Regions from separate parts of the Nitratireductor thuwali genome, predicted to be linked through region 2. Evidence: riboswitches for the same ligand, from Rfam matches in the RefSeq annotation. Region 2 holds a riboswitch; each other region holds the start of a gene.
The links. Region 2 has a riboswitch for cobalamin ahead of NTH_RS21095 (DUF1636 family protein). Riboswitches for the same ligand answer to the same signal wherever they lie in the genome.
Positions count from the first base shown of each region.

Region 1: another riboswitch for cobalamin. It lies ahead of NTH_RS03260 (TonB-dependent receptor plug domain-containing protein); the one in region 2 lies ahead of NTH_RS21095 (DUF1636 family protein).
Region 3: another riboswitch for cobalamin. It lies ahead of NTH_RS07190 ((2Fe-2S) ferredoxin domain-containing protein); the one in region 2 lies ahead of NTH_RS21095 (DUF1636 family protein).

Region 1 covers NZ_CP030941.1:681,309-691,798, reverse strand. The annotation lists gene NTH_RS03285 (S8 family serine peptidase) at 1-772, shown strand, start outside; gene NTH_RS03280 (TonB family protein) at 798-1,703, opposite strand; gene NTH_RS03275 (ABC transporter ATP-binding protein) at 1,883-2,665, opposite strand; gene NTH_RS03270 (FecCD family ABC transporter permease) at 2,665-3,654, opposite strand; gene NTH_RS03265 (ABC transporter substrate-binding protein) at 3,651-4,544, opposite strand; gene NTH_RS03260 (TonB-dependent receptor plug domain-containing protein) at 4,541-6,448, opposite strand; cobalamin riboswitch at 6,569-6,774, opposite strand; gene NTH_RS03255 (ABC transporter substrate-binding protein) at 7,083-8,732, shown strand; gene NTH_RS03250 (ABC transporter permease) at 8,814-9,851, shown strand; gene NTH_RS03245 (ABC transporter permease) at 9,860-10,490, shown strand, end outside.
Region 2 covers NZ_CP030942.1:106,250-116,739, reverse strand. The annotation lists gene NTH_RS21115 (precorrin-8X methylmutase) at 1-335, opposite strand, end outside; gene cobG (precorrin-3B synthase) at 335-1,540, opposite strand; gene cobN (cobaltochelatase subunit CobN) at 1,537-4,887, opposite strand; gene cobW (cobalamin biosynthesis protein CobW) at 4,892-5,929, opposite strand; gene NTH_RS21095 (DUF1636 family protein) at 5,926-6,384, opposite strand; cobalamin riboswitch at 6,424-6,629, opposite strand; cobalamin riboswitch at 6,691-6,888, shown strand; gene NTH_RS21090 (CbtB domain-containing protein) at 6,923-7,105, shown strand; gene NTH_RS21085 (CbtA family protein) at 7,121-7,867, shown strand; gene cobU (bifunctional adenosylcobinamide kinase/adenosylcobinamide-phosphate guanylyltransferase) at 7,860-8,399, shown strand; gene cobO (cob(I)yrinic acid a,c-diamide adenosyltransferase) at 8,401-9,015, shown strand; gene cbiB (adenosylcobinamide-phosphate synthase CbiB) at 9,125-10,084, opposite strand; gene cobD (threonine-phosphate decarboxylase CobD) at 10,083-10,490, shown strand, end outside.
Region 3 covers NZ_CP030941.1:1,506,644-1,517,133, reverse strand. The annotation lists gene NTH_RS07215 (HAD family hydrolase) at 1-47, shown strand, start outside; gene NTH_RS07210 (aminotransferase class III-fold pyridoxal phosphate-dependent enzyme) at 63-1,415, shown strand; gene NTH_RS07205 (NAD(P)/FAD-dependent oxidoreductase) at 1,541-2,422, opposite strand; gene aztD (zinc metallochaperone AztD) at 2,748-4,526, shown strand; cobalamin riboswitch at 4,602-4,815, shown strand; gene NTH_RS07190 ((2Fe-2S) ferredoxin domain-containing protein) at 4,916-5,740, shown strand; gene NTH_RS07185 (ABC transporter substrate-binding protein) at 5,753-7,252, shown strand; gene NTH_RS07180 (ABC transporter permease) at 7,261-8,184, shown strand; gene NTH_RS07175 (ABC transporter permease) at 8,181-8,942, shown strand; gene NTH_RS07170 (c-type cytochrome) at 9,127-9,672, shown strand; gene NTH_RS07165 (AEC family transporter) at 9,919-10,490, opposite strand, start outside.

The DNA of each region.
Region 1 (10,490 bases), on a different replicon from region 2:
CATCGCGCTGAACGCCGAGCAGGCGAGCGGGGCGGATATCGATATTGCGGTGATCGACACGGCGCTGGACGAGAACCATCCTGCCCTCAAGGAGGCCGTTGTCGGGGTTTTCGACGCCATGCCCGACCGCTTCATCGAGGAGCGGGGCCATGGCACATCGATTTCCGGGCTGATCGCCGGCGGCGGTCCGTTCCGGGGGCTGGCGCCGGGGGCCCGCATCCACCATGCGCGCGCCTTCGAGGGCGGGCGCTCCAGCATGGACGTGCTTCTGTCGGCGCTCGACTGGGCGGTGGCTCAGCAAGCGCGCATCATCAATATGAGCTTCGTGGGACCAAAGAACCTCATTTTCGAGGCCGCATGCCGGGCGGCGCGCGAGCGCGGCGTCGTGCTGGTGGCGGCTGCCGGAAACAACGGCCCGCGCGCACCTTACGGCTATCCCGCCGCCTATGACGGCGTCATCGCCGTGACGGCGACGGATGCGCAGGATGCGTTGATGGAACAAGCCAATCGCGGCCCTTACGTCGAACTCTCCGCGCCGGGCGTGAACCTGCTGGCACCGATACCGGGAGGTGGCGTGGACGCGGTAACGGGTACCTCGTTCGCGGCCGCCGTCGTGTCGGGCGCCATCGCCAATCTGATGCGCATCGAGAGGCTGGACGCGGACGAGATCGCCGCACGGCTGGCGCAGACGGCCACCGATCTGGGCCGTCCGGGGCGCGACGACGACTATGGGTACGGGCTCCTCAACGCGCGGGCGGCGGGCGGCCAATAGCTTCGGGCCGGCGCTGCCTCTGACGTCAGCGCTTGAAGCGGAGCGTGATTGAAAAGCTGATCGTATTGCCACCGATGCCTTCCGGCGGGCGGGGGTAGGGTGCCGCGCGGCGCGCCACTGCCAGTGCCTCTTGATCGAGGACAGCGTGTCCGCTGCTCTTCACCAGACGTGCTCCCGCGAGATTGCCCCTTCGATCAATTGCGATGTTCAGACCCGCCGCGCCTGAAAGCCCGTCGCGGGCCGCCTCGCGCGGGTAGCGCTTGTAGCGCTGGACGTGGGAGAGCAGCCGGCGCGAATAGGCCGCTTTTTCGCCGGTAGTGGCGCCGCCCTTGCGCCCGGCATTCTGCTTGGAAGGGGCAGGCTGACGGTTTTTCGCCGGCATGGCCTTTTCGGCCTTGCGAGCGGGCGCTTTGCCCGTGGTCGGCGGACTTGCCTGCTTCGGCTCGGCACGCATTGTCTTCGTTGATGGTTCGGGCTTTGCCTTTAGCGGCCCTGGCCTCGGCGTGGGAACGGGAATGTCTGCGGAAGGCAGGATCACGGACGCCGATAACGCCTCCTCCGGCGGTGCTGCGGGTTCGCCGTCAGCTTGCGTCAGCCGGTGAGAGGCTGGGTCAGGCATGGGCGGTTCCGCAGGCGTCGGGGAATCCGGAACGATCGGCTCTGCCGCCTCGGGCAGCTCGACCGAGGCCGGAGCTTCGGGACTGATCGCCGTCTCCGATCGTTGGTCGGATGCCGCCTGCTCGCCCTGGACCGCCTCGACCGGCGGGGCGGGGGGCGCTTGAAGGATGATCTCGACGGCAGCGGCATTGCTCGCGGTTTCAATCCCGGGCTTGGGCAGGCGGTCGCCGAGCCACGAAAGCACGGCGGCATGCAATGCGGCGGAAATCCCGAGCGCTATCGCGAGGCCGAACGATCGGCGATGCATGCGCATGGGGCGTCCAAGGAGTGGTGAGGCGGGCCGGGGGAGGGATGGCGCTTCGGTGTCACCTGCGGAAAGCCGCGACGGCTTTTCGACAGGTGGCGGGGGTGACGATGCGACCATGCTGCCGGGTGGGGTGATCGGTTCCGGCTCGGCCCTGGGCCCGCCGGGACGACTGTCGGTCCAGGGGCTCATGGCAGGCGCCTGCCGGTGAGGCCGGTCGGCGCGAGAATGATGCCCCCTTCGTCCCGTGCGATATGGGCCGTCACGCCGTAGACCTCGGCAAGCCGCTGCGGCGTGAGCTCCGCCTCGGGCAGCCCATCGGCGACCAGCCGCCCGTCCTTCAGGAGGATCACGCGGTCGCACCAGCGGGCGGCGAGCGTCAGGTCGTGCAGCGAAACGAGGATCGCGCGTCCCTCGCCAGCCAGCCGGCGCAGCGCCTGCATCAACATCATCTGGTGGGCGGGGTCAAGACCGGAGGCAGGCTCGTCCGCCAGCAGTAGCGGCGTCGCCTGGGCGACCGCGCGCGCGGCAAGGACACGGGCCTGCTCGCCGCCGGAAAGCTCGTTGGCCGGACGGTCTGCAAGATGTGCCACGTCCATCAGACCGAGTGCGTGGTCGACGACGGCCGCGTCCTCAGGCGATGGCCGGGCGCCAAAGGCGCGCCACGGCAGCCGGCCAAGCGCCACAAGATCGCGCACGGAAAGGCGCCAGCCAATGATGCGGGTCTGCGGCAGGTAGGCCAGCAGCCGAGCTCGCGCGGCGGGAGAAAGACGGGCAAGATCGTCATCACCGAGCGCGATGATGCCGGAAAAGGCGGTCTGCGCGGCGATGGCGCGCATGAGGGTCGATTTGCCGGCGCCGTTGGGGCCGAGGAGCCCGACGACCTGGCCGCTTGCCAATGCCAGCGATACATCACGCAGGACGGTGCGGCCGGATAGCACCACGGAAAGCTTGTCCGTCCGAAGCTGCATCAGAGCATCTCCCGCCGACCGCGCACCACCAGCCACAGGAAGAAGGGAGCGCCGATGAGAGCGGTCAGAACGCCGACGTTCAACTCGCCCGCAGGCAGGATGACACGCACGGCGATGTCGGCGGCCAGAAGAAGCGCTGCGCCGCCGAGACCGGCGGGCAGGAGGAGGCGGCTCGGCATGCGGCTGGTCAGCGGGCGTATGAGGTGGGGCACGACGAGCCCGACGAAGCCGATCGTGCCGGCAACGGCGGTGGCCGCGCCGACGCCAAGCGCCACGCCGGCCACAATCAGGAAACGCGATTTCCCCATGTGAATACCAAGGCTTGCGCCTGCTTCCTCCCCCAGTGAGAGCGCATCGATGGCGCGCGCCGACAGTGCTATCAGGAGCCAGCCGACGACCATCAGGGGCGCGGCCATGACCACGAACGCCATCGAGCGGTCCTTCAGCGAGCCGAGCAGCCAGAAGATGATCTCGTAGCTGGCGAAAGGGTTTGGCGAAAGGTTGAGCACGAGCGCCGTGAGGGCGCCGGAAAGGCTGGAGAGCGCGACGCCAGCCAGGATCAAAGTCAGCGTGGAGCCGCCGCGGGCGGCGAGCGCGAGCAGGATGAGCACGGCGACAAGTGCGCCTGCCAATGCGCCCGCCGGCAAGGCGTAGAGCGAAGAGCCGGCGAGGCCCGTGTAGAAGACGGCGACCGCGCCGAAGGCGGCGGTGGCGGAGACGCCGATGATGCCGGGCTCGGCCAGAGGATTGCGCAGAAAGCCCTGGAGCACCGCGCCCGACAGGCCGAGCGTGAAGCCGATTGCAAGGCCGAGCAGCGCGCGGGGGAGGCGGATTTCGCGCATGATGATGCCGGCCGCCTCTCCGCCGCCGGCGAACAGGCCAAAAAGGCTTTCGCGCAGCGCCAGGTCGGCCGGCCCGACGGCCAGGGATCCTGCAAACAGAACGAGAGCAAGGAGCGCAAGCGCTGCGTTGAGCCGGAGCGGGCTCATGAATCGCTCTCCGTTTCGCTGCACGGCGCGATCTCCCGGCGCAATGCGAAAAGGGCTTTCACCGCGTCGAGCGTGGCCAGGCTGCCGCAGGACCAGGCGCCTTGCGGCACGAAAGCGCCAATGCGCGTTCCGGGGAGGCTTTGCAATGCCGGATGGCGGGGGACGCGCTCGCCCAGCGACGGAGCGTCGTCCCCGCCTGCGGAGGTGATGATGATGTCGGGAGGATCGGCCACGATCTCCTCGATCGGGAAGGGGGCCATGCCGGTGACGCCCTTTTCCGCCGCAAGATTGCGGAAGCCGGCGGCTGCGACGACCGAATCGGCCAGAGTGCCGGCGCCCAGGGCGACGCCGTTCTGGTCATAGGCGAGGGCGGAGGGCTTTGCCGCGCATTGCCTCGAACGAATGTCGGCGAGCTCCGCCTCGAACCGGGCGGCGACTTCCTTCGCCTCGTCCCGCTGTCCCAGAAGCGCGCCCATGCGGCGGATTTCGCCGGGGATCGTGTCGAGGGTCTGGGCGAAGGAGAATTCCTCGACGCGAAAACCGAGTTTCTTCAGAAGCTCGGTCGTGTTGTGCAGAGAGTAGGTCCCGGTGACGATGAGGTCCGGCCGTGCCAGGAACACTTCTTCGGCCCGTCCGCGGTTGACGGGAAATCGTTGCGCCGCGGCATGCAGCGGCGACAGGCTGGGCTCGCGGGCGAGGAAGGAGACCGAAACCAGTTGGCCGGGCGCGGCCAGCATCATTGCGAGCTGATCTGTGCACACATTCAGCGACATGACGCGGGCGGGTGGTGCGTCTTCCGCTCGCGAAAGCGCCGGCGTGAAGAAGAGGGCGCCGGCGATGAGGCCCAGGCCGGACAAGGCCAGAACGCGCTTCCGGCCTCGGTCAGTCATGGCCCGAATTTAGCTTTGAAGCCGGCGAAGACGGAGATGCCGGGTGTGCCGTAGCCGCGCGCCGTCTGGTAATCCTGGTCGAGCAGGTTTTCGCCACGAAGATAAAGTTCGGTATTCTCGGTCGGCTTGTAGGCGAGTTTGGCATTGAGCAAGAAATAGTCGTCGAGCTCGTAGTTTCCCGTATCCACTGTATCGAGCGCAGCGAGGCCGGAAGCGGAAATCGTCCACTTTTCGGCGGGACGATAATCCGCCGTCAGCGCAACCGTGTGGCGCGGCACGCGGGCACTGCGGCTGCCGTCGGGTGCTTCGGACTGGGTGTAGGTATAGCTCGCGCCGAGATCGAGCCAGGGGGTGGCCGCATAGGCGAAGGACGCCTCCACGCCGCGCATCTGTGTGGTGCCGGGTACCTGAGCATACCGGCACTCAAAAGGCGCTGTCTCGACGCAATCGATCAAATTGTCGATCTCGATCTGGAAGTAGGTCAGGTCGGCGACAAGCCGCTCGTCGAGGAGACGCTGTTCAACGCCAATATCGAAGCTGGTGCTGGTTTCCGGCTTCAGGTCCGGATTGCCGACGGGAGCACCGCCTACGTAAAGCGGGGGAGCGAAGAGCTCATAGAGGCTTGGCGCCCGAAAACCGGTGCCCGCGGAGGCGTGCAGCCTGGTGCCCGTGTCGGCGAAAAGATAGGCGCCCGCCACGCGGTAAGTCGTCTCGCCGCCGAAACTGCTGTGTTCGTCGTGGCGCAAGCCGAGGCTGAGGGTAAGGTTCTCGATCGGGTCGAGAATGCCTTGCGTCCATACGCCGGTCATATCGACCGAATCGTCGATAGGCAGAGAGCCGGCGTCGTCGGTGAAGCTGGCGCTCTGGCGCTCGTGGTCCGCCCCGTATTGCAAGGTCAGCCATTCGGTTGCCTCGAACGATCCCTGATACTCCGCCTTGAGGCGCTTGCCCTCGTAATCCGCGTTGTAGGGACCAAACGTGGAATCGCTGTGGAGGCTGCGGTCGAGCGAGAAACCCTGCATGGCAAAGGTGTTCTTCAGTCGGCCGTCCATCAGGTCGAGGTCAAAGCCCATGCGGCCGGCGATCTGGCGGTTGCGGTTGATGTTGGTGTGGAACGGATCGTCCTGCGGCGGGTCCGCGAAGGCGTCGTCGAACTCGGCTTCGGCGTCTATATAGAGGCCCGAGGCGAACACGGCGAAATTCTCGCTGAACCTGTACTCGCCGCCGATATCGGCGCTGATGTTATCGTAGGAATCGCGTTCGGAGCCCGCGGCTGCGGCCGAGATGCCGTCGGTATGAAAGCCAAGGAGATTGAAGGTGAGGCGGCCGTTGCCTTTTGCCGCGCGCAGGCCGTAGGAGCCGCGCGCGGTTCCGCGCGACCCACCTTCGCCGGAGACGAGATGGGAGATGCCGGGTTCGATATCGCCGAGCGTCGAAAGGCTGATGACGCCAGCGATGGCGTCGGAGCCGTAAAGGGTGCTTTGGGAACCCTTGAGAACCTCAATCGAGTCGATGCCGCCGGACAGGAGGTACTGATAGGACGTCTGCACCTGGGTGCTGGTTGGATCGGAGATGTCGATGCCGTTGTAGAGCGTCTTCACATAACGTCGCGGCGCGCCCCGGAGCGACAAGCTGCCTTCGGCGCCCGGACCGCCCGCGGAACTGAGGGTAATGCCCGGCACCTGGGCGAGATAGTCGACCACCAGCGGTTGCGATTGCTCTTCGATCTCCATTCGGGTCACCGTGGAGCCCGTTTTGGACAGTTCGGTGGCCATCCTGTTCGGAGTGACGACGATCTCCCCCAGGTCAAGGTCCTGGGCGATGGTCGGCGTGGAGACGGCGAGTGCCAGTGCGAGCACCGACGCGGCAGTGGCAAGTGCGGCTTTGATCTGATTTGCGGCCATGGGCGTTCCTCCGCAACGGCTCAAGAGGTACTGGAAGGAACGGGCGCCCGCCCGGTCTCCACCAGCGATGACGAAACGCCACCACTGCGAAAACCACAGCCCCGGAAGCTTCCCGCATCCGGCAGGTGACGGCCCGAGGCAGGTTTCCTGGCTCGCGCGTCTTCGGCTTCCCCGCCTTCCCAGGCAGAACTGCCCAGTGGCATGTGAGGAAAGCCTCGGCGCTTACAGTTGCGGGAGCAGCTACGGCCCCGACGCGTGATGCGTCGCCCGTATTCCCTTTTACCCCGGCAGATGGCTGACGGGGCACCTCAGGCAGAGCGAGACGATTAGCAAGGCGCGCCAACAGCGTCAATCGAAGCGACGGCTGGCATACGCCTTTCGCACCGGCGCTTCGACCGGGTCTGCCCAAAATATCGCAGATTCTCCTTCGGCTATCGCTTTTGCGTCAAACTTGTCGCATTCTCCGCCTTCAATACCGCATCCAATGCAGCAATCTGACCGCAGACTGGAGCCGTCAATCCAGCATATCCAGTGGGGCAAGCTTCTTTGACATCGGCGTTTCGATGCGGAATGCTAACCCGGCAGGCAGATGTCACACGGGCATGCGAAACAGGCAGGAAATGGGAGTGGGTCGATGAGATTCTTCAAGAGCAACAGTGGAAGCGTGCCGGCACGCATTGCCGCGCTGGCCGAGGAGGCCAAATCCGGAGCATTGGACCGTCGCGAGTTCCTGGCGCTGGCGAGCGCTTTCGGCGCGACGACGGCGGGCGCCTACGCCATGCTGGGCATGGCGGCGCCGACGCGGGCGGTGGCACAGGAGCCGAAGCGGGGCGGCGTGCTCAAGGTCGCCATGTGGATCAAGGAAAACAAGGATCCGATGACCGCAGACTGGTCGGAAATCGCCAATGCGATGCGCCAGACGCTGGAGCCCCTGGTCAAGTATACGCGCGACTTCACCTTCGAAGGCCGGCTTTTGGAAGGCTGGGAAGTCAATGAGGACGCCACCGAGTATGTTTTGAACGTGCGCCAGGGGGTCACTTGGAACAATGGCGACGCCTTCACCGCCGACGACGTGATCTACAACCTCAACCGCTGGTGCGACCAGTCCGTCGAGGGCAACTCGATGGCCGCACGCATGGCCAGCGTCATCGATCCGGAAACGAAGAAGGCGCGCGAGGGCGCCATCCAGAAGGTGGACGACCACACGGTCAAGCTGGTGCTGCCGGAGCCAGATATCTCCATCATCGCCGGCTTCGTCGACTACCCGGCCCTGATCGTTCACCCGAGTTTCGACGAGACGGGGCGCGATTTCGTCGCCAACCCAATCGGGACCGGCCCGTTCGAGCTGGTTTCCTACGAGGTGGGCAACCGGGTCGTGCTCAAGCGGCGCGAGAACGGCCAGTGGTGGGGCGGCGAACCTTATCTCGACGGTATCGAGTTCATCGACTACGGCACCGATCCTTCGACCATGGTCTCGGCCTTCGAATCCGGCGAGGTGCATACGAACTACGAGACCAGCGCCGACTATATCGACATCCTTGACGGGCTGGGACTGGAGAGATCGGAAGTGGTGACGGCGGCGACCATCGTCGCCCGCACCAATGTCGGCAATCCGCCGTATGAAGACCAGCGCGTGCGCAAGGCGCTGCAGCTTGCCGTCGACCCCGCCACCGTTCTTGCCCTCGGCTACGACAATGCCGGCGAGGCGGCGGAGAACCATCATGTCTGCCCCATCCACCCCGAATATGCCGAACTCGCGCCCTTCACGCGTGATGTCGATCGGGCCAAGGCGCTGATGGAAGAGGCCGGCCAGATGGATCATGAGCACGTGCTCATCACGGTCGACGAGGACTGGCACAAGAATACGGGCGATGCCATTGCCGCGCAGATCCGCGAGGCAGGGTTCAAGGTGAAGCGCGAGGTGCTGCCGGGCTCTACCTTCTGGAACGACTGGACGAAATATCCATGGTCCATGACAAATTGGAACATGCGTCCGCTCGGCATCCAGGTGGTCGCCCTGGCGTACCGCACGGGCGAGGCCTGGAACGAGACCGCCTATTCCAACGCCGAACTCGATGCGCTGATCGAAAAGGCGCTGACCATGCCGGACGCGGACGAGCGCCGCACGGTGATGAAGGACATCCAGCAGCACATCCAGGATGCCGGCATCATCATCCAGCCCTACTGGCGCAAGCTCTACAACCACTCGGTGCCGGCGGTGAAGAACCACGGCATGCATCAGACCTTCGAGATCGACCTGCACGACGTGTGGCTCGACGAGTAGGACGCAAGGGAGGGGCCGGCGACGGCCCCTCCCGCAACGATCAATAATAAACAACAACTCCGAACGGGGTGAGGGGAAACAGTGCTGAGCTTCATTCTTCGCCGCCTTGGTGTCATGGCGCTGACGATGCTGTGTCTGTCGCTGGTGGTGTTTTTTCTGGTCAATCTGGAGCCGAATCTGAAGAAGCTGGCGATCAGCCAGCTCGACATGCGTTCTTCGGCGGAAGACCTGGAAAGCTGGCTGCAGCGGAACGGCTATCGGCAGAACTTCTTCGTGCGCTACGGCCAGTGGCTGGGCGTGGTGCCGAAGCAACCGAATGTCGATCCACAGACGGGGATTTCGAGCCCGCGCTTTTCCTATTGCAACGAGCCGGCGGAAGCGCGTTTTGCAGGGATTTTGCAGGGCAATTTCGGCTGCTCGACCAAGTTCAAGGTTCCGGTTGCCGACAAGCTCGTTCCCGCGCTCGGCGCCACTGGCCTGCTGATGTTCTGGGTGATGGCGGTGATGGTGCCCGTTTCCCTTCTGATCGGCGTATTGGCCGGCATGCGCGAGGGCAGCCGTACCGACAGGACGCTCTCGGTCGCTTCGATCACCACCACGGCGACGCCGGAATACATCTCGGGCGTCATCTTCACCGTCATCTTCGCCTCCTGGCTTGGCTGGCTCAACGGCTCGGCCGCCTCGGCCACCAATACGGGCATAACCTTCTACAATTTTACCCTGCCGGTCATGACCATGGCCATCTACGGCATCGGCTATATCGCGCGGATGACGCGCGCCTCCATGGTCGAGGTCATGACGCAGCAGTATATCCGCACCGCCCGGCTCAAGGGCCTGGGCTTCAACGCGGTGGTTCTCAAGCACGCGCTGCGCAATGCGCTGATTGCGCCATTCACCGTGATCATGTTGCAGTTTCCATGGCTCTTGACCGGCGTGGTGATCGTTGAGGTGATGTTCCGCTACCAGGGCTTCGGCTTCACGCTGGTGGAGGCGGCGGGCAATAACGACATCGATCTCCTGCTCGCCTGTTCGCTCGTGTCCGTTTTCGTCGTGCTTTCGACGCAGCTTGTATCCGATGTCGGCTATGCACTGCTCAATCCGCGTATCCGCGTGCAATAGAGGCGGCCATGCAGCTTGAAACCATAGGCGTCTTCGGCATCATCCTCGGCGTCTTGGCCCGTTTCTGGCCGGTCTGGCTGGCGCTCGGCATCGTGCTCTTCCTGAGCCTGCGGTACAAGAAGAGGCTCGGCCTCTACGGTCATCTGTTCGACACCAGTGTGGGCGTGGCGGGCGTGATGATCTGCTTCTTCTGGCTGTTCACTGCCATCTTCGCGGATGTGGTCTCGCCTTTCGATCCGCTGCAGCAGATAGCGGTCATGAAGAACGCACTGCCCGGCAGCATCGAGCCGGGCACAGGCCAGCCCTTCCTGTTCGGCGGCGACCGACTGGCGCGGGACGTTTTCTCGCGTACGGTCTATGGCAGCCAGATCGTGCTCATCATCGCGCCGGCGGCAACCATGTTCGCGCTCATGGTGGGCACGACGCTGGGCCTGCCGGCCGGCTATTATGGCGGCCGGGTGGACAGCGTGCTGTCGTTCCTGGCCAATCTCGTGCTGGCTTTCCCCGTCATCCTGCTGTTCTACCTGCTGGTGACGCCGGGCATCCGCGAGACCGCCATTCCGCAGTGGCTGGCGGGCTTCTTCTTCGTCTTTCCGCTCATATTTTTCGGCACGCTGTTCTACACGCGCTTTGCAGCGA
Region 2 (10,490 bases):
AGCTTTTCGGCAAGCGCCGGGGTGCGCTCGTCGCGCAGGGTGCAGATCACCTCGTTGCCGGCCGGCAGGCGTGTAGCGGTGACGCCCCGCGCCACCATCTCGGCGTCGCACAGGATCGGCGCGCCCGCCTTGAGCGCCGCGCGCGCCTGCCCGACGAAGTCCGTCGAAAAGACGAAATGCGCCGCCGCCTCGACCTGCCCGCAGGCGTGGATCATGCGGATCGCAATATCGGCCTCTTCATCCGAAAAGCGCGAAAGGTCGGCCTCGTTGCGGATGATGGCGAAGGATTGTTCGTAGATGGCATTGCCGTCGCGGATGTAGTCGGTTTGCGGCATCAGGCGGTCTTTCGCGATGGGGTCGAGCGCAGCGCTTCCGCCCGCTCGACAAGGAAGGTGCGGAGATATGCCGGGGCGGTCGTGCCGTCGGCGGTAACGACGAACGCGCCCTCGCGGCCGATCAGGCTGACGCAGTCCCCGGTCGGCTGGGCGCAGCGCTTTTCGCAGCCGGACACATGCAGGCGGAAGGTGCCGTCGATCAGCCCGGCGGCGGCGGCTTCCTCGGCCAGCGCCTTGGTGCCGAGATGGGCGGAGGCGCAGAAGGGCGCGCCGGCGCAGGCGGATATGGCAAGACGCGGATCGGTGGTCTCGATGATGAAGCCGAAATGTCTGGCAGCGAGACGAAGGGTGCCTTCCTCGCCTGCCGGCAGACCTAGCACCAGCAGCCCGCCGCCGGGCGCCAGACGGATTTCCCTAGCGTTGGATGCCGCTTCGCACAGGGCTATGAGATGGGCCGCGCGCGCCTGGCCGAAGGGCAGGGCGAAGCCGATCGCATGGGAATTATCGCTCAAGTCGAAGGTGCCGATCGGCTTGGCGCAGCTGCTTGCGGCAAGGTCGTTTGCCGGCTGCAATTCTTCCGTGAGGTCGAAGAGATCGCGGTGGTCCAGATGGCGCGCGCGCGCTTCGCAACCTTTTTGCGCGAGCAGGCGGAGGATCGCCATGCTCGCGGACAGCACCGCCGCTTCGCCGCCGGCGCCCAGCCAGCGGGCGGTTCGGCGCGCCCCACCGATGCCGATCCGCCATTCGCCGCCACCCAGCGCCTCGAGCTTTATGTCGGCGCCGATTTCGCCGAGATGCAAGGGTCCGCCGCCGTCGACCGTGACGGAGACTTTCGGGGCGAGCCGCAGTTCGGCGGCTTGCGCGGCAATTGCGCTGGCAAGGCCACGTGGGTCTGCGATCTCGTCGACGGCAAGTCCGGCCAGCGGCCCGGTTTCGACGGCGAGGCCGCTGGCGATGCCGAGGTCCAAATCGGCCATGAAGTCATCCAGAAGCGGCGCGGTTCGCGCGGTCAGGCCGCGGATCTGCAGATTGCCGCGCGTGGTGATTTCCAGAAGCCCGTTGCCGAAGCGATCCGCCGCCTGCGCGATCTGCGCGAGCTTGGACGGCGTGAGGCGTCCGTGGGCGGGCGCCAGCCGTACGAGCAGGCCATCGCCGGTCTGCATCGGCTGGGCCAGGGAGGGGCAGGCGCCGCGCCGCAGGGTCATGCCGTCGCCTCCTCGCTCTCGGCCTCGGCGATGAGCGCCGCCAGGTCGTCGTCGATCGTGTTGCGGCGCGCGTGCCACAGGCCGCGCCGGCGCGCGGACCGAAAGCGCTCGCCCATGGCGCGGGCCGCAGTGGGGTTTTCGTGGAGCAGAAAGCCGCGCACCGCCTCATCGCCAAGATAGGCGTCGAAGACGGCGTCGATCAGCGCGCTCGAAACGGCCTCGGTGGCCTCGGCGAAGCCGACCAGCCGGTCGACCGTTTCCGTCAGCTCGGCCGCGCCGCGCGGACCGTGCCGCATCTGGCCGGCGATGAACCGGGGATTGATGGCCCGCGCCCGCACCGTGCGTGCGATGGCCTGCGCAAGCGAGCGGGCGCGCGGACGTTCGGGGTCGGTGGTATCGAGCACTACCACATCGGCCTTGCCGCCGAGCGCCGCCACGGCGGCGGAAAAGCCGCCGATGAAGGCGACATCGGCGGAGCCCTCCAATATGTCGCGGCCGGCATCGTCGCCGGTGTGGATCAGCATGTCGGCTCCCGCCACCTGTGCCGCGAAGGCGCCGGGCAGGCTGCGCCCTTCCCCTTCCGCTCCGCCGAAGGCGTGGGAGGCGGCGTCGAGATAGGCCTGCCCGAGCTCAGTGCGCTCCCGCCAGTCGCCGCGCGACAGGCGCTCCTCTATGCCGGCGCCATAGGTGCCGGGCGCCGAGCCGAATATGCGGGCCGGGGTCTTGCCGGTGGCGCGCGCCGCGGCGGCGAGCGGGTTTTCGCCGTCCGCCTCGTCGCGCGCGGCGACCGCCGCTATCGCCGTGTCGAGAAGTGCGATCTGGGTCGGGAACATATCACGGAACAGGCCGGAAATGCGCCAGGTGACATCGATGCGCGGCCGCCCGATGCTGGCCGGTGGCAGCACCTCGATGCCGATGAGGCGGCCGGTGGCGTTGTCCCATTGCGGGCGGCATCCCATCAGAGCGAGCCCCTGCGCGATCTCCTCGCCGCCGGTGCGCAGGCTGGCGCTGCCCCACAGATCGATCACGAGCGCACGCGGCCAATCGCCGTGCTCTTGGCAGTAGCCGCGCACGGCTTCGTCGGCCGCCATTTGCCCGAGCGCGGTCGCCGTCGGCGTCGGCAGGGTGCGCGGGTCGGCGGTAAAGAGGTTGCGGCCGGTGGGCAGCACGTCGGTGCGACCGCGCGCCGGCGCGCCGGAAGGGCCGGGCGGGATATGGCGGCCGTCCAGCGCGGCCAGAAGGGCGGTGCGCTCGGCCTCCGCGCAGGCGGCGCGTTCGGAGCTCTCGGGCGTGTCGCCGGGTCGCTGGCCGCGCCCATAGATGTGCAGCCCGTCCTTGATGGCGAAATCCTTGAGGTCGCACAGCCAGGCGTCGATCTTCATCAGTGCGGTGTCGGTGTCGCCCGTATCTTCCACCCCCGCCTCGCGCGACAGGCCGGTGCGCTGCGCCGTCTCGACGATCAGCCTGGCCAGCCGGTCGCGGCGGCGGCGGTCGAGCCCGTCGGCCTGGGCATATTCGTCGACCAGCCGTTCGAGCTCGCGCTCTTCGTCGGAAAGTCCCGCGCCGGCGAGCGGCGGGGTCAGATGGCCGAGCGTGACCGCCCCGATGCGCCTTTTCGCCTGGGCCGCCTCGCCGGGATTGCTGACGATGAAGGGATAGACGACCGGCAGGGCCCCGGTGACGATTTCGGGAAAGCAGGTTTCCGTCAGCGCGACGGTCTTGCCGGGCAGCCATTCCAGCGTGCCATGCGCGCCCACATGGACGAGCGCGTCCGCCTCAAGCTTCTCGCGCAGCCATGCGCCGAAGGCGAGCAGCGCGTGGCGGGGGGCGAGCGCCGGATCGTGATAGTCAGCGCGCCGGTCGGCGGCACTGCCCCGGTCGGGCGCGAGCGCCACGCTGACATTGCCGAAATGGGCGGCGCGGAAGCGGAATTCTTTGTCTTCCGCCTCGCCCCAGGTTTCTTTGACAGCGTTGCGCGCGGCTTCGGGAAGGCGGTCGAAAAAGGGCCGGTAGTCGGAGAGGGGGAGAGATCCTGATGCTTTTTCCAGCAAGCGCATCAGATCGCGCGATGTTGCCGGGATTTCGCCCACCCCATAGCCGGCTTCCTTGAGGTCGTGCAGCATGGCAAGCACGCTGGCCGGCACGTCGAGGCCGACGGCATAGCCGGTGCGGCCGGGCGCGCTCGGATAGTCTGGGATGAGGATGACGATGCGGCGCTCTCCGCGCGGCTTCGCCTGCAGCGCCAGCAGAGCCGCGATGCGGGCGGCGGCCTGCTCGACGCGGGTCTCCTCCGGCCGGTTGCGCTGGATGCCGAAGGACAGGCCGTCATCGATGTCGGCTTCGTCCTTGAAGGAGATCGCGCCGGCCATGATGCGGCCATCCAGCTCCGGCAGGACGACATGCATGGCGAGATCGGCCGGCGCCAGCCCGCGCTGGCCCTCCTGCCAGGCCTTGCGGCGGGTGGTGGCGGTGATCACCTGGAAGACGGGCAGGCCCAGCCGGTCGAACAGCGTTTTCTCGCCAGGCTCCGCGCCGCTGGAAAAGGCGGTGGCGGTGACGAGAGCGGAAGGCCGCAGGCGCCCGGCCGCTTCCTGCACGAAGGCCGCCGCGTCCCCGTCGCGCAGGCTGGAGACGAAGATGGGGACGGCGAGGAAGCCGCGTTTCTCCAGCGCTGCGCTCAGCGCGTCGATGGGCGCCACGTCGCTGGCAAGCAGCATGGAGCGGTAGAACAGGATCGGCACGAGGGGGCGCGCCTCGTCCAACCGGGCGGTGAAGAAGTCGAGCGGCACGATACCGCGATCCGGCGCGTAGAACCCCGCCTTGGCGAGCGGCACCGGGGCGGGAGCCTCGATCCCGCGTCCCGCCAAAGAGGCCAGCCGCCGCGCCAGCGCGCGCATATTGCCCGGCCCGCCCTCGCGGAAATAGGCGAGCAGCGCCGCGCGTTCTTCCGCCGATACGGTGGAGCGCTCGGCAAGGCGCGAATCGTCCGCCTGGCCTTCGCCCGGCAGGAGTGCCAGCGCGATGCCCTTTTTCCGAGCCAGCGCGGCGAGCCGGTCGCAGCCATAGCGCCACCAGTCGTAGCCGCCGAGAACGCGGACCAGGATGATGCGCGCATGCGCCGCCACGGCGTCCACCCAAAGGTCCACCGACATGGGGTGGCGCAGATCACGCAGGGCGGCAAGCCGCATGGATGGCAGCGTATCGCGCTCGGCCCGCCAGGCCGCCGCCAGCCCCGCCAGATCGCTGTCGGTGAAAGACAGCGCCACCATATCCGCCGGCGCCTGCCGCAGATCGACGGGCTCGATCAGATCGTCAAGCGAAGCGGTGGTGGTGGCGAGGATATGCATCGGATCAAGTCATCAGAAGGCCTTCGATCCGCGCGCGGTCGATGCCTTTCAGCCCGATGATGACCAGGCGGCTCCGGGGCGTCTCGTCGGCCTTCCAGGCGCGGTCGTAATATTGCGAGACGCGCGGGCCGACCGCCTGCACGAGCAGCCGCATCGGCTTGTCCGTCACATGGGCGAAACCCTTGAGACGAAGCACCTCGCCGGTGTCGACGGCGGCGGTCACGCGGCGTTCCAGATCCTCGGGATGTGGCACCGCCGGCAGGTTGACGATGAAGGTGTCGAAATCGTCGTGCTCATGGTCATCCGCGCCGTCATGATGCGTTCTGCGGTTTTCTATATCGTCCTCGACCGCCAGGCCGAGGCCCAGAAGCAGCGCCGGATCGACCTTGCCATGGGCGCTCGGCACGATCTTCACGCTGCGCGCCAGATGCGCCTCGATGCGGCCCCTTGCGCGCTCATTGCCGGCCGCGTCGAGAAGATCGCTCTTCGACAGGATGATGAGGTCGGCGCAGGCGACCTGATCGTCGAACACCTCTTCGATGGGGTCGTCATGGTCGAGCGAATCGTCCGCCGCGCGTTGCGCGTCCAGCGCGTCGAGATCGGCGGCGACACGGCCTTCGGCCAGTGCCGGGCCATCGACCACGGCGATCACACCGTCCACCGTGACGCGGTTCCTGATGGCCGGCCACTGGAAGGCCTGCACCAGCGGCTTGGGCAGCGCCAGACCGGAGGTCTCGATCAGGATGTGGTCCACCTTCGGCTCGCGGGAGAGGATCTGTTCGAGCGCCGGCACGAAATCGTCGGCCACGGTGCAGCAGATGCAGCCATTGGCCAGTTCCAGCACGTTTTCCTCCGGGCAGTTCTCGATGCCGCAGCTCTTCAGGATCTCGCCGTCGATGCCGGCATCGCCGAACTCGTTGACGATGATCGCCAGCCGTTTGCCGCCAGCCCGCTCCAGGACGTTGCGGATGAGTGTGGTCTTGCCGGCGCCTAAAAAGCCGGTGACGACGGTGCAGGGGACGCGATCGGCGGACGCGGTCATGGCAGGTCCTTCAGGTTGTCGAAATTGGGGACGCGGGCGATGAGACCCCGCTTCAGGCTTTCGGGGCGGGCACGGAACGGCATGAAGCCGTCCGCCGACCGGGCGAAAAGCTCGGCGCCGGCGATGAGATCGGCACCGCTGTCGGTGGTGAGCTCGCCGAAGACATAGCTCCAGGCGCCGGGTTTGAGGATGGCGGCGCTGAGGCCACGCTTGCAGTTGCCCAGGCAGGCAACATGCCTGACGCTGACTTGGCTGTTCTCGCCCGCGCGCCTTGTATCGGCCGCCAGCAGCGAACCCGGGCGCGGGGAGACATCGGTCTCACCGGGATGCCGGCAGGAACTGCAGACGATGACGGTGACGCCATGCCGCGGCCCGGAATCGCCGGCGGTTTCATCGCAGTCCGCAGAGGGACGGTCGGTCAGGGGTTCGCGCGCAACGGCGCCGTCGATCGTCAAAACACATTCTCCTTGCCCGGGTCACCCGCCAGGCGGTCAGGATTTCTCGTTTCGACGGCAGGTTTCCTGGCTCGCGGATCGATGCTTTTGCCTGCCTTCCCAAAGCTTCAAGCCTCAGTGGCGTGTCGGCGAAAACTTTCCGCTTACAGTTGCGGGGACAGCTACGGCATTGGACGGAAGTCCGCACCGTATTCCCTCTTAGCTTCCTTCGTTGCGGAAGGAAGACCGTCAGCGATGCATTTAGAGCCGGCTCGTCCTTCCTGTCAATGCGCTCAACAAACCGTTTGCGGCGGGCCACATTTTCGTTATGGTCGGCGCGTCGCCGGTCCTCGAAAGGGACCAAAAGGGAATGCGGTGCGGCGCGAAAGCGCCAATGCCGCGGCTGCCCCCGCAACTGTAGGCGGAGAGTTCGCGTCCATCTGCCACTGAGGCTTGAAGCTTTGGGAAGGCGGGCAAGAACATCGACCCGCGAGCCAGGAAACCTGCCGGCGACCGAAAATTGACACCAATACCCTCGGGTGGAGGGGAGAGGACGGATATGGCGACACATGCTTCGACCACGCACGACGTGGCTTCTTCCGCACAATCTCGCAATTTGCAGCTCGCCCTGGCGGGGCTGCTCGGCATCTTCATCATCGGCTTCGTGGGCTTTTCACAGCTCCAAGCCATGCACAATGCCGGGCACGATTACCGCCACTCCATGGCGTTTCCCTGCCACTGACGAGAGGGTGAGATCATGAGTATTTTTCGCAACGTGGTGTTCGCCGCCGCGCTCGCCGGGCTGTGCGCCGGCATTGTCATGACGGTCCTGCAGACGGCTTTCACGGTTCCGCTGATCCTGCAGGCGGAGACGTTCGAGGCAGCGGGGTCCGGGCACAGCCACGAGGCGCATGGTGAAGCGGCCGGCGGCGCGGAGGATGCTGCCGCGGCACATTCCCACGACGAAGACGCCTGGGCGCCGGCCGACGGGTTCGAGCGGGCGGCCTATACGGCGCTGGCCAACATCGTCACCGGCATCGGTTTCGCGCTGCTGTTGCTGGTGGCGTCGGAATTCGCCGGCGGGCTCGCCAACTGGCGGCAGGGCCTGTTCTGGGGTCTTGCCGGCTTTGCCGCCTTCACGCTGGCGCCGGGGCTGGGCCTGCCGCCCGAACTGCCGGCCATGCCCGCGGCCGATCTGTTGTCCCGGCAGGTCTGGTGGATCGCCACGGTGGCCCTCACCGCCGCCGGCCTTGCGCTGATCGCGTTCCGCGCTTCGCCGCTCATGGCGCTGATCGGCGTGGCGCTGATCGTGGCGCCGCATGTCGTCGGCGCGCCCCAACCGGTAAGTCACGAGACGCCTGTGCCGGCCGACCTGCATCACCGCTTCGTGGTGGCCGTCACCCTTACGAACCTCGTGTTCTGGCTGGTTCTGGGAACCATGGCCGGGCTGGTGCGGACGCGTTTTGCCGCGCGGCTGGGCGCGCCGCGCGCAGGTCTTGCCTGATTCCGGGCTTGGTTCGGGGACCGGTCGCGGTCCGCTCAGCTTCGTGCTGGGCGGCGCCCGGTCCGGCAAGAGCGCGCATGCCGAAAGGCTGATCGAGGCGCATCCGGCGCCATGGTGCTACATCGCCACGGCGCGGGCGTTCGACGATGAAATGCGCGTGCGCATCGCCGAGCACCGCGCCCGCCGCGGTGGGCGCTGGCATACGCTGGATGCGCCCATAGCGCTCGCCGAGACGCTCGACAGCGTGCCGGACGGACAGCCTGTGCTGATCGATTGCCTGACCCTGTGGCTCACCAATGTGATGCTGGGCGAGCACGATGTGGAGGCGGCAAGCCGCCGGCTGTTGCGGGCGCTGACCGCGCCGCGCGGGCCATGGGTGGTGGTCTCCAACGAGGTCGGGCTGGGCATCGTGCCCGAGAACGCGCTGGCCCGCCGCTTCCGCGATGCGGCCGGCCGTTTAAACCAGCAGGTTGCGGCGGCCGCCGACGAGGTGACGCTGATGGTCGCCGGGCTGCCGATGAAGGTGAAATGACATGCGTGAAATCGATGAGAAGGAGGCCGAGCGCCACAAGGCCAAGATGGCCAAGCGAAAGGCCGTGCAGGATGCCGAGGTGGGCGGGAAGACCGTCGAGAAAGGTCTGCTGATCGTCAACACCGGCCCCGGCAAGGGCAAGACGACCGCCGCCTTCGGGCTGGCGCTGCGCATGCTGGGCCATGGCAAGCGGGTGGGCGTCGTGCAGTTCATCAAGGGCGCCTGGCACAGCGGCGAGAAGGATGCTTTCGCCGCATTCGGCGACCGCGTCTCATGGCACACGATGGGCGAGGGCTTCACCTGGGAGACCCAGGATCTGCAGCGCGACATCGCCGCCGCCGAACGCGCGTGGGAAAAGGCCGAGGTGCTGATGGCCGACCCCTCGATCAGCCTCGTGGTGCTCGACGAACTGAACATCGCCCTGCGCTACGACTATCTCGATCTGGAGAAGGTCGTCTCGTCGCTTCAGGCACGCAGGCCGGACCTTCACGTGGTCGTCACCGGCCGCAACGCCAAGCCGGCCCTGGTCGAGGCGGCTGACCTGGTGACGGAAATGGGGCAGGAAAAGCATCACTTTTCCGCCGGCGTGAAAGCGCAGCAGGGCATCGAGTTCTAAGGGGCGTTGCGGTGACGACGACCTTCATCCCTAGAGCCCGAAGGCTGCCTATCCGGAACCCGCGGCGTTGGAATCAGAGCTTCGAAAAAGGGAGGTGATGACGGGCGCATCAAACAAGCAGCGCTGCCGTTGCCGCCGCCAGCACGACCAGCAGGAGGTCCGCCGTCCAGTAAAGCCTGAGCGCGCGTCTGATGTCGGAGGCGTTTGCGTCGCGGCGGCCGCCTTCGCCCATAAGCGCGTCGTCGATCAGGATGCCGCCGTAGCGGCGTGGACCGGCAAGCGCCAGGCCGAGCGCTCCGGCCATCGCCGCTTCCGGCCAGCCGGCATTGGGCGAGCGGTGGCGGCTGGCGTCGCGCCAAACAGCGCGCCAGGCGGCGGAAGGGGAGGCGCCGGGCACGAAGAAGGCCGCGACGGTGAAGAGCAGGGCCGTCAGGCGCGAGGCCGGCAGGTTGACGAGATCGTCGAAGCGCGCGGCCGCCCAGCCGAAATCGGCATGGCGCGGCGTGCGGTGGCCGATCATGCTGTCGGCGGTGTTGACGGCCTTGTAGACCGTGCCGCCGGGCAGGCCGCCGACCGCCAGCCAGAACACCGGCGCCACCACACCGTCAGAGGCGTTTTCCGCCAGGCTCTCGATGGCCGCGCGGGCGATGCCGGCCTCGTCGAGGCTCTGCGGGTCGCGCCCGACGATCTGCGAGACCGCCTTTCGTCCGGCCTCAACGCCATCATTCTCCAGGGCGGCGGCGACGGCGGCCACATGGCTGCCGAGGCTACGCTGCGCGATCAGCGTGCTGCCGGCCAGCGCGGCGGCGAGCAGGCCGGCCCAGCCGTCGAGGAAACCTTGCAGGACGAACGCCGCGCCGCCGGCAACGGCCAGGGTGATGCCGAGGCCGGCGATGCCCATCAACCTGCGGCGCGCCGGCGCGTCCTCCTCACGGTTCAGCCATTCATCGAGCGCGGCGATCAGGCGTCCAATCCAGGTGACGGGATGGCCGATCAGCCGGTAAAGCCGTTCGGGATAGCCGATAGTCAGTTCGACGAGCAGGGCGAGGAAAGCGATGAGGGCGGACATGAAGCTTCATCTGCGTGAGGCGGGGCAGGCGGTGACCGATCACGGCGGCAGTCTGGCGCGTGCGGCGGCGCTGTTTCCGCATGCGCCGACGCCGTGGCTCGATCTGTCCACCGGCATCAACCCGCACTCCTATCCGCTTTTCGACCTGCCCGCCACTGCCTATCGGCGTCTGCCGGAGGAAGCGCGTGCGCAGGAATTAGCGGCTGCCGCCGCACGCGCCTATGGCGCGGAAAGCGCGGCGCATGTGGCCGCCGCGCCCGGCACGCAGATCCTGCTGCCGCTGGTAGCCTCGCTGGTCGATCCCGGGGCGGGGAAGGTGCTTTCGCCGACCTATGCCGAGCATGCCCGTGCCGCCGCGCTGGCCGGGCACCGGGTGGAGGCGGTGGAGCGCTTCGAGCAGCTTTTC
Region 3 (10,490 bases), on a different replicon from region 2:
CCTATGCCGAGGCGCTGGACCGTTTCGGCCTCGTCTTGCAGGCATGACAGACAGGAGCAGACATGCGCGACACCAACTTCCTCGCCGCCAACAACGCCAAGCAGATCTGGCACCCCATGGCGCATCCGGCCGACATGCAGGCCAACCCGCCGCGCGTCGTCATGAAGGGCGAGGGCGCCCATGTCACCGATCTCGAAGGCCGCACGGTGCTCGATGCCGTCGGCGGCCTGTGGAACGTTAATCTCGGCTATAGCTGCGAGCCGATCAAGCGCGCCATCGCCGAGCAGCTCGACGAGCTGCCCTATTATTCCGGCTTTCGCGGCACCTCGACGGGCCCCTCCATCGAACTCGCCTGGGAGCTTACCCAGTGGTTCGAGCCGGAGGTCATGGCGCGTGCCTTCTTCACCTCCGGCGGATCGGATTCGGTCGAGACGGCGCTCAGGCTGGCGCGGCAATACTGGAAGATCAGGGGGCAGGGGGACCGCACCAAGTTCCTGGCGCTCAAGAAGGGCTATCACGGCACCCATTTCGGCGGCGCCTCGGTCAATGGCAACGCCAATTTCCGCCGCAATTACGAGCCGCTCATGCCGGGTGTCTTCCACATTCCCGCACCCTGCACCTACCGCAACCCATTCGACGAGACCGATCCCGAAAAGCTCGCCCGTCTGTGCGCCCGCGCGCTCGAGGACGAGATCGCCTTCCAGGGCGCCGACACCATCGCCGCCTTCATCATGGAGCCGGTGCTGGGCGCGGGCGGGGTGATCGTGCCGCATGAAAGCTTCATGCCGCTGGTGCGCGCGATCTGCGACCGACACGAGATCCTCCTGATCGCCGACGAAGTGGTCACCGGGTTCGGTCGCACGGGTGCCTGGTCGGGCTCGCGGGCGGTCGGCGTCAAACCCGACATGATGACCATCGCCAAGGCGATCACGTCGGGCTATTTCCCGCTCGGGGCGACGCTGATCGGCGGCGCGGTGGCCGAGGTGTTCGAGGCCGACAAGACCAGCTTCGGCGCCATCGGCCACGGCTACACCTATTCCGGCCATCCGGTCGGCTGTGCTGCGGGCATCGCCGCGCTCGCCGAGACCCGCCGGCTGAAGGTGAACGAAAACGCCGCCGCCAGGGGGCTTGAACTCGCCGCCGTGCTGGAGGAACTGAAGGCCCGGCACGAGGTCGTCGGCGACATACGCTGCAAGGGCCTGATGGCCGCCATCGAGCTCGTCTCGGACCGCGGCACCAAGAAGGCCGCCGACAAGGGCACAATGAAGCGCGTCTCGGATGCTGCCTACGAGGCGGGCGTCATGCTGCGCGTTTCCGGCTCCAACATCATCCTTTCGCCTCCGCTGATACTGACTTCCGGCGAAGTGCGCGAAATTGGCGAAGCGCTCGACGCGGGACTGAGCGCGATAGCATAGGAACAGCGCGCCACGATTGCCGGCACGTTCTGCCCATCGTTTCGCGGCGGTCGCGGGTGCGCGATGAACCAGACCGGCTGATGGGTGGACGGGGATAGCCTCGGGAACGCTGAGCCCTGTGGCTTTCAGAACACCAGCGAGCGGTGAATTTGGGCGCCGGCCCAGGCGCCATCGCCAACCGCGAGCGAGACGGAATGCGGCACGCGCGCGACATCGCCGCAGGCGAAGGCGCCGGAGACGCTTGTCTCTTTCGCCGCATCGGTCTTGATCTGCGATCCGAAGGGCGTTTCCTCCAGCTCGCAGCCGAGCGATTCCGCAAGTGGGGTCGCCGGCCGGTTGCGCGGCGCCGTGAAGAGCCCGGCGAAAGGCAGAAGCCGTCCGCCCGTCAAGCGGATGTCCGCCCCGCCTTCCAGTCTTGCGACCGTTTCTTCCTCGATGCCGACGCCACGCGCGCCAAGCTGCCTGCGCGCCTCCCCATCGAGCTCCAGCACGCCGTTCGTCAGCAGGGTCACTTCACCCCATTCCGGCAGGAGAAGCGCCTGGTGCAGCGAGCTTGGCCCTGCCGCAATCACGCCGATCCTGCCGCGATCCAGTTCGTAGCCGTGGCAGTAAGGGCAATGGAAAACGCTTTTGCCGCATCGTTCCGCCAGCCCGTCAATCTCCGGCAGCATATCGGAAACACCGGTTGCGAACAGGACGCGGCGGCCCTCCGCGCATCGTCCATCGGCGAGCGCGACGCCGAAGGCGTCGCGGCTTCCCTCCACCCGGCTGGCCGTTCCGTCGTGCCAGGCGAGTGTCTGGTAGCGCGAGAGTTGCGCGTGCGCGCGTTCCGCGATTTCGGCCGGATCGACGCCGTCCTGCGACAGGAAGCCGTGCGAGTGACTGGCGTAGCGGTTGCGCCGTTGGCCGGCGTCGATCACCAGCACCTGGCGCCGCGCGCGAAGCAATTGCAGGGCGGCAGCCATACCCGAATAGCTGCCGCCGATGACAATGACGTCGTATTGCATGGATCATGCCCCTCTTCGGTACGGGACGTTCGATTCGCATCGCAGGCGCCTCGGCCAGATCTTCCAGCGTCAGCACGTCGATGGGCGGCTGCCTGTTGCGTCCGGGTTTCCGGCCTTCCCTGGCAATCGCGGCGGACTGGAGCACGACGGGTTAAGCCGTCACGGTATAACATTTATCATTGACGAATGTAATAACGTAACGTAATCCGTCGTCAAGAGCGGAGGCTGAGGCAGCCGGCTGCGCGGGCGGGGTGCCGGACGGCCGAAGCTGAACGATCCAACCTTCTCAACGCGAAAACCGTAATAACATCAAGGAGAAGCCTTCATGAAACCAGTGTGGATGCCGGCTGCTGCCGCTGCGTTGGCCTTGGCATTATCGGCGAACGCCTCTGCAGAGGAAATGACCGCCTGGCGCCTGTTCATCGCCGATCAGGAGTCCGCCAGGGTGATTGTCCTGGATGCAATCGCTGGTGAACCCGTCGAGACATTCGAGGTCGAGAGTCCGGCGGCGCTGTATCGCAGCGAGAGCGGTCGCGTCGTATTCGCCCGCCAGGGAGAGGCCGGCCTGGTCACGGCCATTTCCAGCGGCATATCGTTCGACGACCACGGCGATCACGGCGACATCGATGTCGAGGCCCCGAAGTTGACGGGCACCGAGATCGCCGGCGACAAGCCGTCCCATTTCGTCGAGCATGACGGGGTGTTCGCCGCCTTCTTCGACGGCGAAGGCGTCGCGCGGATCGTCTCCGAGAAGGCGGTTCTGGAAGGAGGCTCCCAGTTCAGGGAGGTGAAGACCGATGTTCCGCATCACGGCGTCGCAGTCGCCTATGGCTCCCATGTGCTGCTGTCGGAACCGAACCGGGAAAACCCGGACGAACTTCCGGTCGGCATCCGGGTGGTCGATGAAGCCGGCGCGCAGGTGGGAGACGTCCATGCCTGCCCCGACCTCCATGGAGAGGCCTCTTCCGGCGACATCCTGGCTTTCGCCTGCGCAACGGGGCTGCTCGTAGTCACGCACGAAGGGGGGATGCCGCAGATCCGTCATCTGCCCTATGCCGACAGTCTGCCGGACGGCAAATCCACCACGCTCGCCGGCGGCAGAGGCCTGCAATATTTCCTCGGCAATTACGGCGCCGACGAGGTGGTGCTGATCGATCCCATGGAAAGCGATGCCTTTCGGCTGATCGAGCTGCCGACGCGCCGCGTGCATTTTGCGGTGGATCCGATCCGGGCAAGGTTCGCCTATGTCTTCACCGAGGACGGACAGCTTCACCAGGTCGACGTGATCAAGGGCGGGATTGCCAATTCGCTCGGGCTCACCGGTCCCTACTCGATGGACGGGCACTGGAGCGATCCGCGGCCGCGCATTGCAGTCGCCGGCGACAATATCTATGTCACCGACCCGCTGAACGGCGTTGTGCATTCCGTGGCGGCCGCCTCCTTCCAGAAGGCCGGTGAGATCGCGGTTGAGGGCAAGCCTTACAATATCGTCGCAGTCGGCGGCTCGGGCGAGGCGCACGAAGGCGAGGAAGCCCATGATGACCATGATCATGCTCACGATCACGATGCCGACCAGATCTACAAGGGCTATTTCGAGGATGACCAGATCAGGGAACGTGCCCTGTCAGACTGGGAAGGCGACTGGCAGTCGGTCTACCCCTACCTGCAGGACGGGACGCTCGACCCGGTCATGGAGCATAAGGCGCAAACGGGCGATAAGACCGCGGCGGAATATGAGGCCTATTACGAGGTCGGCTACAAAACCGACGTCGAGCGTATCGTGATCGATGGCGATACCGTCACGTTCTTCAACAACGGGCAGCCGCTCAGAGCCCGCTATGCGAGCGACGGCTATGAGATCCTGACCTACAAGAAGGGCAATCGCGGCGTGCGCTTCATCTTCGAAAAGACCGAGGGCGACGAGGCCGCGCCCCAGTACATCCAGTTCAGCGACCACAAGATCGCGCCGGCGGACGCCGACCACTATCACCTCTACTGGGGCGACGATCGCGCCGCTTTGCTGGAGGAAGTGACGAACTGGCCGACCTACTATCCTTCCTCCCTGAGCGCGGAGGACATCGTTGACGAGATGATGGCGCACTGACCGCGGGCGGCCGCTCGCGTCGCCGGCGCGGTGGAAATGTCGCCGAAGAGGATTGACAGGGAAGCCGCGGTTGGGGACGTTCGGGTTGGTTAAGGTTCTTCGGGCCGGATTCGTCCGGTCAGGAGCTAAGAGGGAATCCGGTGCCCCGATCCAGGGAAATCCGGAGCTGACCCGCAACTGTGAGCGGCGAGCCGCTTTGCCCTAGACGTCACTGGCCTTTTGGCCGGGAAGACAGGCAAGGCAGCGACGACCCGCAAGCCAGGAGACCTGCCTGACCGCATAGTGTTCCATGGCCGGGGACTGCCATGGGAGCGCGCGTTGTCGCAGACGCCTCGTGTCTGCACGGCCACGTTTCCCGATCCCCGTTCACGTCAGGTCGGGGATTTTTCATGCAAGAACCCTCTTCGCGCCACTCGGAAGCGCCGGCCAAGCCGGCCGGCAAGGCGGTGGTGCTGCTCACCAAGTCTGCCTTCGCAGCCGCGCCGCACGCGGAGATGAGGCGGCTGGCCGCCATTGCCTCCATGTTGCCGGGCGTTGCCGAGGCGGTCTCCTGCTATTGCGAACAGGGGCAGCCTTCTCTGCGCGATGCGCTGTTGTCACTGCGCGACAGCGGCCATGGCACGATCGTGATCGTGCCACTGATGCTGCCGATGGAGCCGAGCTTCCGCAACTGGATGACGCGCTCCCTGAAGCGGTGGCAGAGGGAGTTTCCGGGCGGCTGGCCGCCGATCCACATATCCCGCGATATCGCGCAAAGCCTTCACTTCGAGCCGCTCCTGGCCGCTCTGGTGGGTGGTGCGTCGGCGGAGATGCCGATCCCGCCGGCGGATCGGGAGGCGACGGAAGGCTCGCTGGTCCCTTCGCAGAAGCGCCGTGTGCTGGTTTGCGAGGGCGGCGCCTGCAATGCGGCCGGCGCGGACGTGATCTGGGGCCACCTACGCAACCGCCAGCAGGAGCGCAAACTCCGCATCACCGGCGATGGCACCATGACCGCAAAGTCGACTTGCCTCGGCCCCTGCAGTCTGGCGCCGGTGCTGCAGGTGTTTCCCGAAGGCACCTATTATGGCGGCGTCAGCGAGGCCGTCATCGACCGCATCGTCGAGCAGCATCTGCTCGGCGGAAAGGTCGTTTCCGATTTCGCCTACGCGCCCACGGGCCGCAAACAGCGGCTGCGTTCTGCGCCACCCCCGTCACTTGAACAATCCGAAACCTAGGAAGATGCTTCCATGCGATATTTCTCACGCCTTGTCCTTGCGGCTGCGACCATATCGGCAACCGCCATTTCTGCCATGCCCGCGCCGGTTCTGGCGCAGGAGGCGCTGAAGATCGGCGCCACCTTCCTGCTCGGCAGCGAGGACCCGACCGCCGGTTCGGCCGGCTGGGCGCTGGTCAGCCACGGGGTCGGCGAAAAGCTGTTCATGGTCGATAAGGACGGCAAGCTGGTGCCGGAGCTGGCCGCCACTGCGGAACGCACCGGCGATCTCGAATGGATAATCACGCTGCAGCCTGACCGCCGCTTCTCGGACGGCACGCCGGTGACGGCCGCCGCCTTCGCCGCCGGCTTCGCCAACACCTTCGCAAAGAGCAAGACGGCGGCTGCGACCGGCGGCAAGCTCAGCTTCGAGTCGACCGGCGAACTCACTCTGAAAGTGACTACGGAAAAGCCGGTGCCGCTCATCCAGGCGCTGTTCGCCGAATGGCCGCTGGTCGCCTATACGCTGAACGATGCTGGCGATGCCGTCTATACCGGCCCCTACGCAATCGCGGAGTTGCGGCCGGATTCGCATCTCGACCTGGTGCCCAACCAACATTTCGAAGGCGCCGGCGAGCGCTCGCCGATCACGCTGCGCAAGTTCGGCGACGCGCAGACCATGGCGCTCGCCTTCGAGACGGGCGAGCTTGACCTCGCCTTCGGCCTGCCGTCGGAGGTGCTGTCGCGGCTGAAAGCCAATCCCGGCCTGACGGTCAAGAGCTTCCCGGTCGGCTACCAGTATTTCGGCTTCCTCAACACCGAGCGACCGGCGCTCTCAGACCCGCTCGTCAGGCAGGCGGTCGATCTCGCCATCGATCGCGCGCAGCTCGTGGCCGCGATCAATGGCGGCCAGCCTGCGACCGGGGCCTTCGCACCCTACTTCGCGTTTGCGCCGCGAGAGCCGCGCTCGACCGATCTGGACAAGGCCTCGGCCCTGCTCGATGAAGCAGGCTGGACCGTGGGCGCCGACGGCATCCGCGTCAAGGACGGCGAGCGGCTTCATCTGCAAGTCTTCGCCTATCCGCAGCGGCCGGATCTTGTCACCATGCTGCCGGTGGTGAAAGCAGCACTGGCCAAGGTCGGCATCGAGATTGGCACGCAGGTGGTGGAGAATCTCAACGAGGTCGCCGCTTCCGGCGAGTTCGACATCTTCCTATGGGCGCAGCACACCGCGCCCAGCGGTGACCCGGCCTTCTTCCTCAATTCGATGCTGAGGAGCGATGGGCCGCTCAACCACGCCCGCTATGACAGTGAGGAATTCGACGCCATCATCGCCCGCTTCTCGTCCTCGGGCGAGGCGAAGCGGCGCGCCGAGATCGCGCTCGACGCGCAGCAGAAGCTGTTTGAAGATGTGCCGGTCACCTTTCTGGTCTCGCCCTCCTGGCATGTAGGCGTGTCGGAGCGGCTGGCGGACTATGAGCCGTGGGGTTCGGACTATCATGTTATCCGGCCCGACATGGGCGAGACGCGGTAACGGGCTTCTTGAGCGCCATCATCATCCGGATCGGCTTGCGTTCGGCCGCCAGCCTGCTGGCGGTCTCGGCGCTGGCTTTTCTGGTCGTCGCCTTCATGCCGTCCGACCCGGTCATGATCGCGATCCAGGCCTGGAACCTGCCGGTCGACGGAGCCACCGTGAACGCGTTGCGCGTGGAATGGGGCCTCGATCGGCCGTTGCCGGTCCGTTACGCGATATGGCTGTCGGATTTCGTCACTGGCGACTGGGGGCGCTCGTTCCGCACCGGCAGTCCGGTGCTGGAGGAGTTTCTCGCGCGGCTGCCGCTGTCGCTCGGCATCGGGTTGGGCGGCCTGATATTGGCCGCCCTTGCGGCCGTGCCGCTTGGCTTTGCGGCAGCAATCAGACCAGATGGGCTGGCCGACCGGCTTAGCCGGCTGCTCGCCGTGACCGTGCAGGCGGTGCCGGCATTCTGGATCGGCCTTGTGCTGATCTGGGTTCTCGGCGTCAAATTGCGCCTGATCAGCCCGTTCTCCGGGGGGCCGGACGTGTTGATCCTTACCGCCTCGCTGGTAGCGCTGCATTCCACCGGCATGCTTGCCCGCGTCTATCGCCGCGATCTCGTCGGCCAGGCCGGCCAGCCCTATTTCCGCACGGCGCTCGCCAAGGGTCTGACGCGCCGCCAGGCGCTTTGGCGCCATGGCCACCGCAGCGCGGTCTACGCGCTGCTGTCAGCGATCCGCTCCGAGGCCGGCTGGGCGATTGGCGCGACCGCCGCTCTCGAAGTCCTGTTCGGGCTGCCCGGCATCAGCCAGTTTCTCGTCCAGAGCATCGGCGCGCGCGACTACTATGTGCTCCTCGCCTACATCATGGTCATCGCGACCTGGATGCTGGCGATGAATGGTGGCGTGGAGCTAGCCTTGCGGCGGCTCGACCCGCGCTCGGCCCGATGAAGGGCAAGCTCGCCATCTGCGCCTTTTGCGGCCTCGTCGTTCTCGCCGGCGGTTTCTGGCAGCCGCACGATCCGGATGCGGTGGATCTGACTCTGCGGCACGCGGCGCCCTCGTTCACGCACCCGCTCGGGACCGACCATCTCGGCCGCGATCTCGCTTCGCGCATGCTGATCGCCGGCTGGCGTACGGCCTCGGTCGTGCTCGCCGTCGGCGCGATCGGCTTCATCGGCGGCTCGCTGATCGGCACCGCGGCTGCGATCCTGGGAGGCTGGCGCGAGCAGGTCACGCTGCGCGCCGCCGAGCTATTCATCGTCGTGCCAACGATGATCTGGGCGCTGACCGCTGCGGCGATTTTCGGTCTGTCGCCCGCGACGGCCGGCATCGCGCTCGGCCTCGCCGGCGTCGGCCCCTACGCGCTCTTTTCAAATTCGCTGGCGCACCGGGTGCTAGGGCAATCCTTCGTGCACGCCGCAAGGGCGCTCGGCGTATCGACGCCGCGTCTCATGCTGCGTCACGTCCTACCCAACACGCTGCCGATCATCTTGGCCCATACCGGCAGCCAGGCGGGGCAATCGGTGGTGGCGTATGCATCGCTCGCCTTCATCGGCCTTGGCTCCGACCCGTCGAAACCGGACTGGGGTTCGATGCTCTATGAATACCGCATGTTCATGTTCGACGATCCCATGCTGATGATCTGGCCCGGGTTGGCGATCGCAGCCGTCACTTTGGCGCTCAACCTGGGACTGGACCGCCGGTAGGTTGGCCCAGACCGGGATTGTCTGCATCAGCGTGATCCAGCCACACGAGCGAGGCGGCATCGAGTTCGAACCATGAAAGGAAGCAGGAAGTGAGATCGGGAATGGGCGCAAGCTGGCTGACCTGACTTGATTGATCGCAGCCGATCGCAACCCTATAGTTTCTTTGATCGACTTTGAGGATAGCATGGGCCGGCTTTGGTCAACAGCGTTGGGCGCTTCAGTACTGGGCGCGTTCGTTTGCGTGCTGATCGGTTCGGTGGTGGCGGCCGCCTACACCTATCGGTGGATGCATGAGGATGTGCCCCAGCATAGCCGGCTGCTCGAATGGGACGACGCTGCGGTCGTGGCGCAGGGGAAAACGCTTTATGCCACGAACTGTGCCGGGTGCCACGGCGCCAATGGTGAAGGTCAGACCGCAGCAAGCGGCGCCCCGCTTGCGCCGCCGCACGACGGCAGCGGACACACCTGGCAGCATCCCGACTTCGCGCTTGTCCAGCTCACAAAAGACGGGGTGTCCACGGCCGCTTGCCTGACCCTGGACGAGAACGCCATGCCAAGATTCGAGCAGGCGCTGACCGATAGGGAGATCCTGGACATTCTATCCTACATCAAGTCGACCTGGCCTGCCGCGATCCGAGCCAAGCACGACGAGATCAACAGCCTCTACAGCAGCCAGAACGCTGCAATAGGCGATCTGCTCGATTTGCCGCCCGGGCGCCGCCAGAACTGATCTAGGCGCGGCCATCGCTAGCGGTGGCGACCTTCACCACCGCGCCTGCGCGCAGGAGGGTTTCCTGCAGCAAGCTGGGCGGGGCGCGATCGTCACAATGCCTTACAATGCAGTCAGCGGTTCGACCGTCCGGCCAGGCCAGCGGTCCAAGTTCATCTGCTTGACGCCATCCTGGCGTTCATCCGTTCGATCGAAGAGCGTGAGCGCTTCCAGGTCAGCTCGCAATGGCTGGAGATCCCCGCGCACTCAAGGCGTCTGCAGATACTGGACTATGGTGATTGCCGCCGGAACCGAGGCGAAGGAGAGGATGGTGGCCACAAGAAGCGCGGTGGCCGTGACAAGCGCCATGCCGCTTCTCTGGCCAAGAAGGGGATAGATGCTGAGCATGGGCACAGAGGCGAAGATCACGCCGCCGATGAGCGTCGTTTGGCTGATGCCGGGCGCGAGGCTGAGCGCGGCGAAGATGATCAGGGGATGCAGCAGCAGCTTGCCGGCGACGACCAGGCTCACCCTGCGATAGACGCCGGCGAGCGGCAGCGAGGCGATGGTGCCGCCGATCACGAACAGCGCGATCGGCGCTGCGATGCGCGCTAGCATCTCGATCGCCGAGGAGGCGACGTCGGGCACCGGCACCCCGACGACGGTGACCAGAACCGCCGCGAACATCGCCAGGACAATGGGGTTGCGAAGGGCGTTGCGGCCGGACTGCGCCAGTGCCGGCCGCCAGCCATCGCCGCCGCCGGCGCGTGCCGAGTCGGCAATCGCCATGGCCAGAGGGATGAGCGTGAGATTCTCGATGAGCATGCACTGGGCAAGGA